2 regions of the Pseudomonas sp. DTU_2021_1001937_2_SI_NGA_ILE_001 genome follow, and region 2 is predicted to be linked to the other one. Evidence: predicted binding sites of a transcription regulator. Region 2 holds the regulator's gene; the other holds the start of a gene.
The links. The regulator FliA, encoded in region 2, starts transcription of late flagellar genes. The targets are predictions, from matches to a motif close to CTAAAGTTTNNNNNNNNNNNGCCGNTAA.
Positions count from the first base shown of each region.

Region 1: the regulator FliA is predicted to act here: its motif matches at 1,822-1,849, upstream of RRX38_RS06880 (methyl-accepting chemotaxis protein).

Region 1 covers NZ_CP135971.1:1,678,062-1,682,269, reverse strand. Annotated here, with positions in the region: gene RRX38_RS06890 (5-deoxy-glucuronate isomerase) at 335-1,129, shown strand; gene RRX38_RS06885 (TraR/DksA family transcriptional regulator) at 1,369-1,773, shown strand; gene RRX38_RS06880 (methyl-accepting chemotaxis protein) at 1,902-3,587, shown strand; gene RRX38_RS06875 (DUF2235 domain-containing protein) at 3,787-4,208, shown strand, end outside.
Region 2 covers NZ_CP135971.1:1,944,570-1,948,777, forward strand. Annotated here, with positions in the region: gene RRX38_RS08100 (chemotaxis protein CheA) at 1-758, opposite strand, end outside; gene RRX38_RS08105 (protein phosphatase CheZ) at 794-1,579, opposite strand; gene RRX38_RS08110 (chemotaxis response regulator CheY) at 1,600-1,974, opposite strand; gene fliA (RNA polymerase sigma factor FliA) at 2,209-2,949, opposite strand; gene fleN (flagellar synthesis regulator FleN) at 2,946-3,782, opposite strand; gene flhF (flagellar biosynthesis protein FlhF) at 3,898-4,208, opposite strand, start outside.

The sequences.
Region 1 (4,208 bases), 270 kb from region 2:
GCTGCAGCCCGTGAAGTACGGGCTTTTGCCCCTATTCATTGACCGTTATGCGACAGCTGCGCGAAACACCTCATTGATACCAGGTTCTCAGGGGGGCTTGGGTCGATAGCTTTTAGCTATTTTTTTGCCTTCCCGGCGCTTATGCCGGTGCGTTCAACCGGATTTTCCGACATGAGGTCGGAGCCGTTCGACCGGGCATTCCCACTCGGACCTATCCTCCAGCTTTAAGCCAATACCGTTCGGTCAGGCGCATGTGGTTCGCTGGCAGCGGCTTTGGCCGCCCCGTATCCTGAGGCGCTCGCCCGCCCGCCCATCGTCGCAAGGAGCTGCCCGCATGAGTCTATTGACCAAAAGCAAGGCGACTGGCACCTGCATTGTCACCTTGCCTGTCGCAGGGCCGAAGCATCTGGGCTTCGCGGCGTACCGTCTGGAGGCCGGGGAGGTTCTGCCGTTGGCAGCACAAGACCGCGAACAGTGTGTGGTGCTGCTGGGAGGGCGCGTCAGCGTCAATGGCGAGGCACAGGGGCAGGGCGCCTTTGGCTGGGCCAATATCGGTGCGCGGCATTCGGTGTTCGAGCGCCGGCCCCCTTATGCGATCTATCTGCCGCCCAATAGCCAGGCGCAGTTCCTCGCCTTGGGGCCGGCCAGCCTGGCGGTCTGCTCGGCGCCAGGCGCTGAGGGTGGGCCTTTTCCCGCGCGGCTGATCACGCCTGACAGTATGCGCCGCAGCATGCGCGGCAAGGGCACCGGCACCTGTCTGGTCTACGAAGTGCTGTCCGATGCCCAGTTGATTCATTCACTGCTGGTGATCGAAGTGCATGCGCCGCCAGGTTATTCGTCCGGCTGCCTGCCGCCCGTGCAAGCGCCTGAAGGCGACGCGTTGGCAGACACCGTCGAAGAGCTCTGCTACCACCAGGTCAGCCCGGTCGACCGCTTCGTGTTCCAGCGGGTATACACCTTCGACCGGCATATCGACCAGGCCATGGCGGTGGAAAATCATGACCTGGTCAGCCTGCCCAAGGGGCTGCATCCGCTGAGTGTGCCCCTGGGTTGTGAAAGCTATTGCCTGAGCGTGAAGGCCGCCTCGCCACTGCCAGGGCGTCGCGACGCCGACTGGCACGACCTGTGATGGCTGCTGCTGACTCGAGGGGCCAGCCTCAGGGTGCATGCCCCTGCTTTTTTACAGGTCTTTGCCCTAATTGTTGGTCATTCGCAGGGCAGGTGGGTTGCCGAGTGCGCAAGGCGGCCTTAGACTGCCGCCCCTCGTGACCGGAGTCCGAGGCCTCGCCGTGAAAGCCGGGCGCTTTCAGGGGCTCGCACGGATCCTCTGCAGATCGGCTAAATGCACGTTTTTTATTAGAGAAATCAATGACAAAGGAACAGTTGCTGGCCATGCCGGCCGATGACTACATGAATGCCGAGCAGCACGCTTTCTTCGTCGAGCTGTTGCAGTCCATGAAAGTTGAAATCCATGAGCGCATCGAGAAGAGTCGTGCCGCCATCGAGAGCCTGGATAGCCCGGCAGACCCTGCCGATGCCGCTTCCGTGGAAGAAGAGCGTCATTGGCTGGTGAACGCCATCGAGCGCGACCAACGCATGCTGCCACAACTGGAAATGGCCCTTACGCGCATCGCTGACGACACCTTTGGCTGGTGCGATGACAGCGGCGAGCCGATCGGCCTGAAGCGCTTGCTGATCAGCCCGACCACTCGCTACTGCATCGAAGCGCAAGAGCGTCACGAGTCCATCGACAAGCATCAGCGCCAGTACTGATTCGACCTGGCAGCGTTGGGCGACACCGACCGGGAGGCAAGCGATTGCCTCCCGGTTTCGTTGTGGCCGCCGTTCGTCGTTTTTCCGGCCGCATTCACTTCATGAGGGCCAGCTACCACTAACGGATCATGGCTAATGGCCGTTGTCTGGCGTTTAATCGACTTCTAAAAAGAAGAAACGCAGGGATGAACACCATGGCCGAAAACCTTTCGTTTGCAGGGAAGCTGGCAGAACCCGCCGCGCAGAAACCTCGTTCTTTACCCGCCTGGTTGCTCGGCGCCGCCCAGAGCCTGGGGGTGTGTCTGTTGCTGCTGGCCGCCGGTTCGAGCCTTCTGCCACTGTGGGCGAGTCTGCCCCTGGGCGTGGCGCTGATCTGGCTGCCCTGGCTACGTCGGCCCAGCGTGCAGGCGGGTAGCGTGGCGCAGGCCGATAGCGATATCACCCGGCTGACCCGTGATCTTTCCCACACCACCAGTCACAATGCGCTGTCGGCAGCCAGCGTGTCCTTTGCCGTGCGGCAATTGGCTGACAGGGTGCAGTCGCAGCTCAAGGCCGCCGAACAGGTGAGCGAGAGTGCGCATGTGATGATCGCCACCGAGCAACAGACTGCCCAGTTGAGCCAGCAGGCCCTGGGCGCGGCCAGCGAAGTGCGGCACAGCAGCGAGGCCGGGCGTAGCGTACTGGCCGAATCCATCGAGCGCATGCATCGCCTGAGCCAGCTGGCGCTGGACAGCCGGGAAGTCATCGGTGCCCTCAGCCAGCGCAGTGAAGAGATCCAGCGCGTGGCCCAGGTCATCCAGTCGATTGCCAGCCAGACCAACCTGCTGGCCCTCAATGCCGCCATCGAGGCGGCTCGGGCCGGCGAGCATGGCCGTGGTTTCGCCGTGGTCGCCGACGAAGTGCGGGGCCTGGCCGGGCGTACCGCGACGGCTACCGAGGAGGTCGGGCAGATGGTCGCCGATATCCAGCAGCGTACCGCCCAGGTGGTGGCGCAGATCCAGCAGTTGTCTGCCGACCTGGGCAGCGGCGTCAGCCAGGTCGAGGACACTGGTCGACACCTTGGGCGCATGGCCGACCTGGCAGCGGGCGTCGAAAGCCAGGTGGCGGAAATCGCCCAGGGCGCCCAGACCAATCAGGAGCAACTGAGCCATCTGTTCGTCGCCGTCGACCAGATGCGCAGCGACCTGGCTGTCAGTGACCAGCAGACCACCCGGCTGGCCGAAGCGGCCGTGCAGATGGAGCAGCAGGCCGAAACCATCAGCCAGCGTCTGGCACAGGTGGGCCTGGACGATTATCACCAGCGCATCTACGACCTGGCCCGCGAAGGCGCGCAGCAGATCGCGGCGCGCTTCGAGGCCGACATCACGCAAGGCGTGGTCAGCCTGGATGACCTGTTCGACCGCCACTATCAGCCGATTCCAGGCACCGTTCCGCCACGTTTTCATACCCGCTTCGACCGCTACACCGACCAGGTACTGCCCGAGGTACAGGAGCCGCTGCTCAAGCGCCACGAGGGGCTGGTGTTCGCCATCGCCTGTACCCAGCAGGGCTATGTCCCGACCCACAACGCCGCCTTCAATCAGCCGCTGACCGGCGATCCGGTGTTGGACACCGCGCGCAACCGCAGCAAGCGCAAGTTCGACGACCGCACGGGCATTCGCTGCGGCAGCCATCAACAGGCCGTGCTGTTGCAGACCTATACCCGTGACATCGGTGAACTGATGCATGACCTGTCGGTGCCGATCATGGTCCGTGGTCGGCATTGGGGTGGGCTGCGCCTGGGCTATCGGCCCGAGCAGCATCTCGGGGGCTGAACCACGAGTAGCGCCAGCGTGTCGGGGCGGTCAGCTGGGGGACACAACGGCGCCGCTTAAATAAAACTATTGATGTAGGAAAGTTCTGAAATACATATGAATGCTTGACTGTCGTGGAGTGCTGAGCAAGCTGTTCATTAATGCTTATAACGCGTTAGTGACAAGTTTGTAGTCGCTCGCATCTAAGGATGGATACACGATGAACAATCATATATATGGGCGTGCCGCAGTCGAGGATGACAGGCGGGCGCCACGGCGGGTGACCGCCAGGGTCGGCATTTTCTTCGATGGCACCGGAAATAACCGTGTAAATACGCGAATTGGCGCCGATTGTCGGGCGGCGATGCAGGCGGGCGAACGCCATCACACGGCCGCGTGTGCCGGTCGCCATGAAAAGTCTTCGAGCAGTTACAGTAATGACCTGACCAATATTGCGCGACTGGCCGAACTTTATCGGCAATCGCCTCGTGCCGTGCTGGAAAACAATGAATGGCGAGTTTATTACGCTGTTTATATTGGTGGTGTGGGGACCAAGTCCGGGGGTCGTGACGCGTTGTGGTCGGGGCAGAGTTTCGGGCGCGGTACGACCGGTGTATTGGCCAAAGTGGAAGTGGCCATGAA
Region 2 (4,208 bases):
TCGGTGATTTCGTCACCGCCCGGCGCAGCAGCGGCCGACGCTGCTGGCGGGGCACTCGGCGCGGACGCCGCTGTGGCCTTGCCGGCATCGAAATTGCCCTTGCCATGCAGCTGGTCGAGCAAGGCTTCGAATTCGTGGTCGGTGATCTCGTCGCTTTCTACCGCGCCCGCTGGGGCGGCTGGTGCGGGTGCGGCTGCCGCGGCATCGCCTGCCGGGCCGTGCAGTGCATCGAGCAACTGATCGAATTCAGCCTCGGTAATCAGGTCGCTGTCGTCGGCAGTGGCCTCGACAGCCTCGGCGACCGGCGTCGGCTCGCTGACCGGCTCGGGCGCGGCGACAGGTGCGGGTGCAGCAGGCGCGTCAGCCGACTCGGGTTCGGCGAGGCGCGCAAGTGCCTGCAGCAACTCTGGGGTAGCCGGGGTGATGTCGGTGCGCTCACGCACCTGACCGAACATGCTGTTGACGGTATCCAGGGCTTCAAGCACCACGTCCATCAGCTCTGCGTTAACGCGTCGTTCGCCCTTGCGCAGGATGTCGAACACGTTCTCGGCGATGTGACAGCATTCCACCAGCTCATGCAGCTGGAGGAAGCCGGCGCCCCCTTTTACAGTGTGAAAACCGCGAAAAATTGCATTGAGCAAATCCGCATCGTCCGGTCGACTTTCCAGCTCGACCAACTGCTCGGACAGTTGCTCTAGAATCTCGCCGGCCTCTACCAGAAAATCCTGAAGGATCTCTTCATCGGCGCCGAAGCTCATGGGGGGTGCTCCCTAAAATTGACCGTCAATTGACCTTAGAAGCCAAGACTCGATAGCAAGTCGTCCACGTCATCCTGCCCGGAAACGACATCTTCACGTTTATCGGCATGAATCTGCGGACCTTCACCCTGAGCGGTATGTTTTTTCGGATCTTTTTCTGCCTGCATGGCTTCGTGATCGTGCTCGATGCCAGCGAAACGATCGACATGGCTGGCCATCAGCACCAGCTTCAGCAGATTGCTTTCAACTTCAGTGACCAGTTGCGTGACCCGCTTGATCACCTGGCCGGTCAGGTCCTGGTAGTCCTGGGCCAGCAGAATGTCATTGAGGTTGCCCGCGACCGCATGGCTGTCCTGCTCGGCTCGAGTCAGGAACACATCGACGCGACGCGCCAGGTCCCGGAACTCTTCGGCACCGATCTCGCGGCGCATGAAGCGACCCCAGTCGGCGCGCAGCACCTTGGCTTCATCGCTGAGGCCATTCATCATCGGCGCGCTCTGCTCCACCAGGTCCATGGTGCGGTTGGCAGCCCCTTCGGTCAGCCTCACAACATACGACAGACGCTCGGTGGCATCCGTGATCTGGGACACTTCTTCGGCTTGCGGCATGTGCGGATCGATGTGGAAATTGACGATCGCGCTGTGCAGCTCGCGCGTCAATTTGCCGACTTCCTGGTACAAGCCACGGTCGCGAGTCTGGTTGAGTTCATGGATCAGTTGCACGGCATCGCCGAACCGGCCCTTTTCGAGGCTGGCGACGAGTTCTTGCGCATGTCTTTTCAGGGTCGACTCGAAGTCACCCAGTGAATCTTTGTTATCCATAGCACCCTCGCGGCATGCAATCAGCTATTGACGCGCTCGAAGATCTTTTCGATCTTTTCTTGCAGGACTTGCGCCGTGAAGGGCTTGACCACATAACCGTTCACACCGGCCTGGGCGGCCTCGATGATCTGCTCACGCTTGGCCTCGGCAGTCACCATCAGCACAGGGATGTTCTTCAGGCGCTCGTCCTGACGGACATTGCGCAGCAGCTCGATCCCGGTCATGCCCGGCATGTTCCAGTCGGTCACCAGAAAATCGAACGCACCACTCTGCAACATAGGCAGCGCGGTCAGGCCGTCATCGGCTTCCGACGTGTTGGTGAACCCCAAGTCACGCAACAGGTTTTTTATGATCCGCCGCATCGTTGAAAAGTCATCAACGATGAGGATTTTCATGTTCTTGTCCAATTCGACCTCCAAGCAGTCTTTAACGGGCCCGCTCCCCGGACCCGCTGTTCACTCAATACGAATACAGCCCATCTTCGACCACACCCCTGACAGCCAAGTATCAGGACACGCACAAGACGCCCGCAGCCCCCCTCACGGAGTCGACTGACAGGCTCCTGCCTTGTCTGGATGCTTGCCTAACCTGATGCAGCCGGTCTGAAACCAGAGAAAACCGCGAGCGCCTCAACGCGCGCGCCATTCCCCCAGACGCCCCCGCAGACGCGCTGCACACTGGCTGTGCAACTGGCTGACTCGCGATTCACTGACCCCCAGGACCTCCCCGATCTCTTTGAGGTTCAGTTCCTCGTCATAGTACAACGCCAGCACCAATCGCTCACGCTCCGGAAGATTGGCAATGGCATCGGCCAAGGCATTCTGGAAGCGTTCATCCTCGAGATCTCGGGAGGGCTCCAGCGAACCGCTGGCGCCATCCTCATGCAGCCCGTCATGTTCGCCATCCTGCAGCAGGTCGTCGAAACTGAACAGCCGGCTACCCAAGGTGTCGTTCAAGATAGCGTAATAATCATCAAGACTTAACTGGAGTTCGGCAGCAACTTCATGATCTTTAGCGTCGCGACCCGTTCTTGCCTCAATTGCACGTATTGCATCACTGACCATACGTGTATTGCGGTGCACGGAACGCGGTGCCCAGTCGCCTTTGCGCACCTCGTCGAGCATCGCGCCACGGATGCGGATGCCGGCGTAGGTCTCGAAACTGGCCCCTTTGCTGGAGTCGTATTTGGTCGAGACTTCCAGCAGGCCGATCATGCCGGCCTGGATCAGGTCCTCGACCTGCACACTGGCAGGCAGACGCGCCAGCAGGTGATAGGCGATGCGCTTGACCAAGGGTGCGTAACGCTCGATCAGTTCGTACTGTGAGTTGCGTGACGCCTTGCTGTACATCTGATAGCCGCTTGCTGTCATTGGACCGGTCCTGCTGCGCTGGTCTGGTGAACAAGTCGCTCGACGAAGAACTCGAGATGCCCGCGCGGGTTGGCAGGCAGTGGCCAGGTGTCGACCTTCTGGGCGATGGCCTTGAAAGCCAGCGCACACTTGGAGCGCGGGAAGGCCTCGTAGACCGCACGCTGCTTCTGTACCGCCTTGCGCACGCATTCGTCATAGGGCACGGCACCGACGTACTGCAGGGCCACGTCGAGGAAGCGGTCAGTGACCTTGGTCAGCTTGGCAAACAGGTTGCGCCCTTCCTGCGGTGTCTGCGCCATGTTGGCCAGGACCCGGAAACGGTTCATGCCGTAGTCACGATTGAGCAGTTTGATCAGCGCGTAGGCGTCGGTGATCGAGGTAGGCTCGTCGCAGACCACCAGCAGCACCTCCTGGGCGGCGCGCACGAAGCTCACCACCGAGTCGCCGATGCCCGCGGCGGTATCGATGACCAGCACGTCGAGGTTGTCGCCGATTTCGCTGAATGCCTGGATCAGCCCGGCATGCTGGGCCGGGGCCAGGTGCACCATGCTCTGCGTGCCCGAGGCGGCCGGCACGATGCGCACCCCACCCGGGCCCTGCAAGAGCACATCGCGCAGCTCACAGCGGCCTTCGATCACATCGGCCAGCGTGCGTTTGGGCGTCAGGCCCAGCAGGACATCGACGTTGGCCAGGCCAAGGTCGGCATCGAGCAGCATGACACGGCGCCCAAGCTCGGCCAGCGCCAGTGAGAGGTTCACCGAAACGTTGGTCTTGCCCACGCCACCTTTGCCGCCGGTCACGGCGATAACCTGTACAGGATGCATGCTGCCCATGTTATTTCTTTACCTTGTCATGCTTGGACCGAAACCACATTACGGGCTGCACGTTCCGTGTCGAACAATGCCTGGCAGACCAGCGATGCAGACGCTTTTCTTTATTTTCCATCGTTTACCCCACTCGCTTGCCGGGGGTGTGATAGAGGTCGGCGAACATGTCCGCCATCGCCTCCTCACTGGGTTCATCCTGCAGCTGCACGCTGACCGCACGGCTCACCAGCTGGTGACGCCGCGGCAGATGCAGGTCGTCAGGAATCCTCGGCCCATCGGTCAGATAGGCCACTGGCAATTCGTGAGCGATTGCCAGGCTCAACACTTCGCCAAGGCTGGCGGTCTCGTCCAGCTTGGTCAGGATGCAACCGGCCAGGCCACAGCGTTTGTAGCTGTGGTAGGCCGCGGTGAGCACCTGCTTCTGGCTGGTGG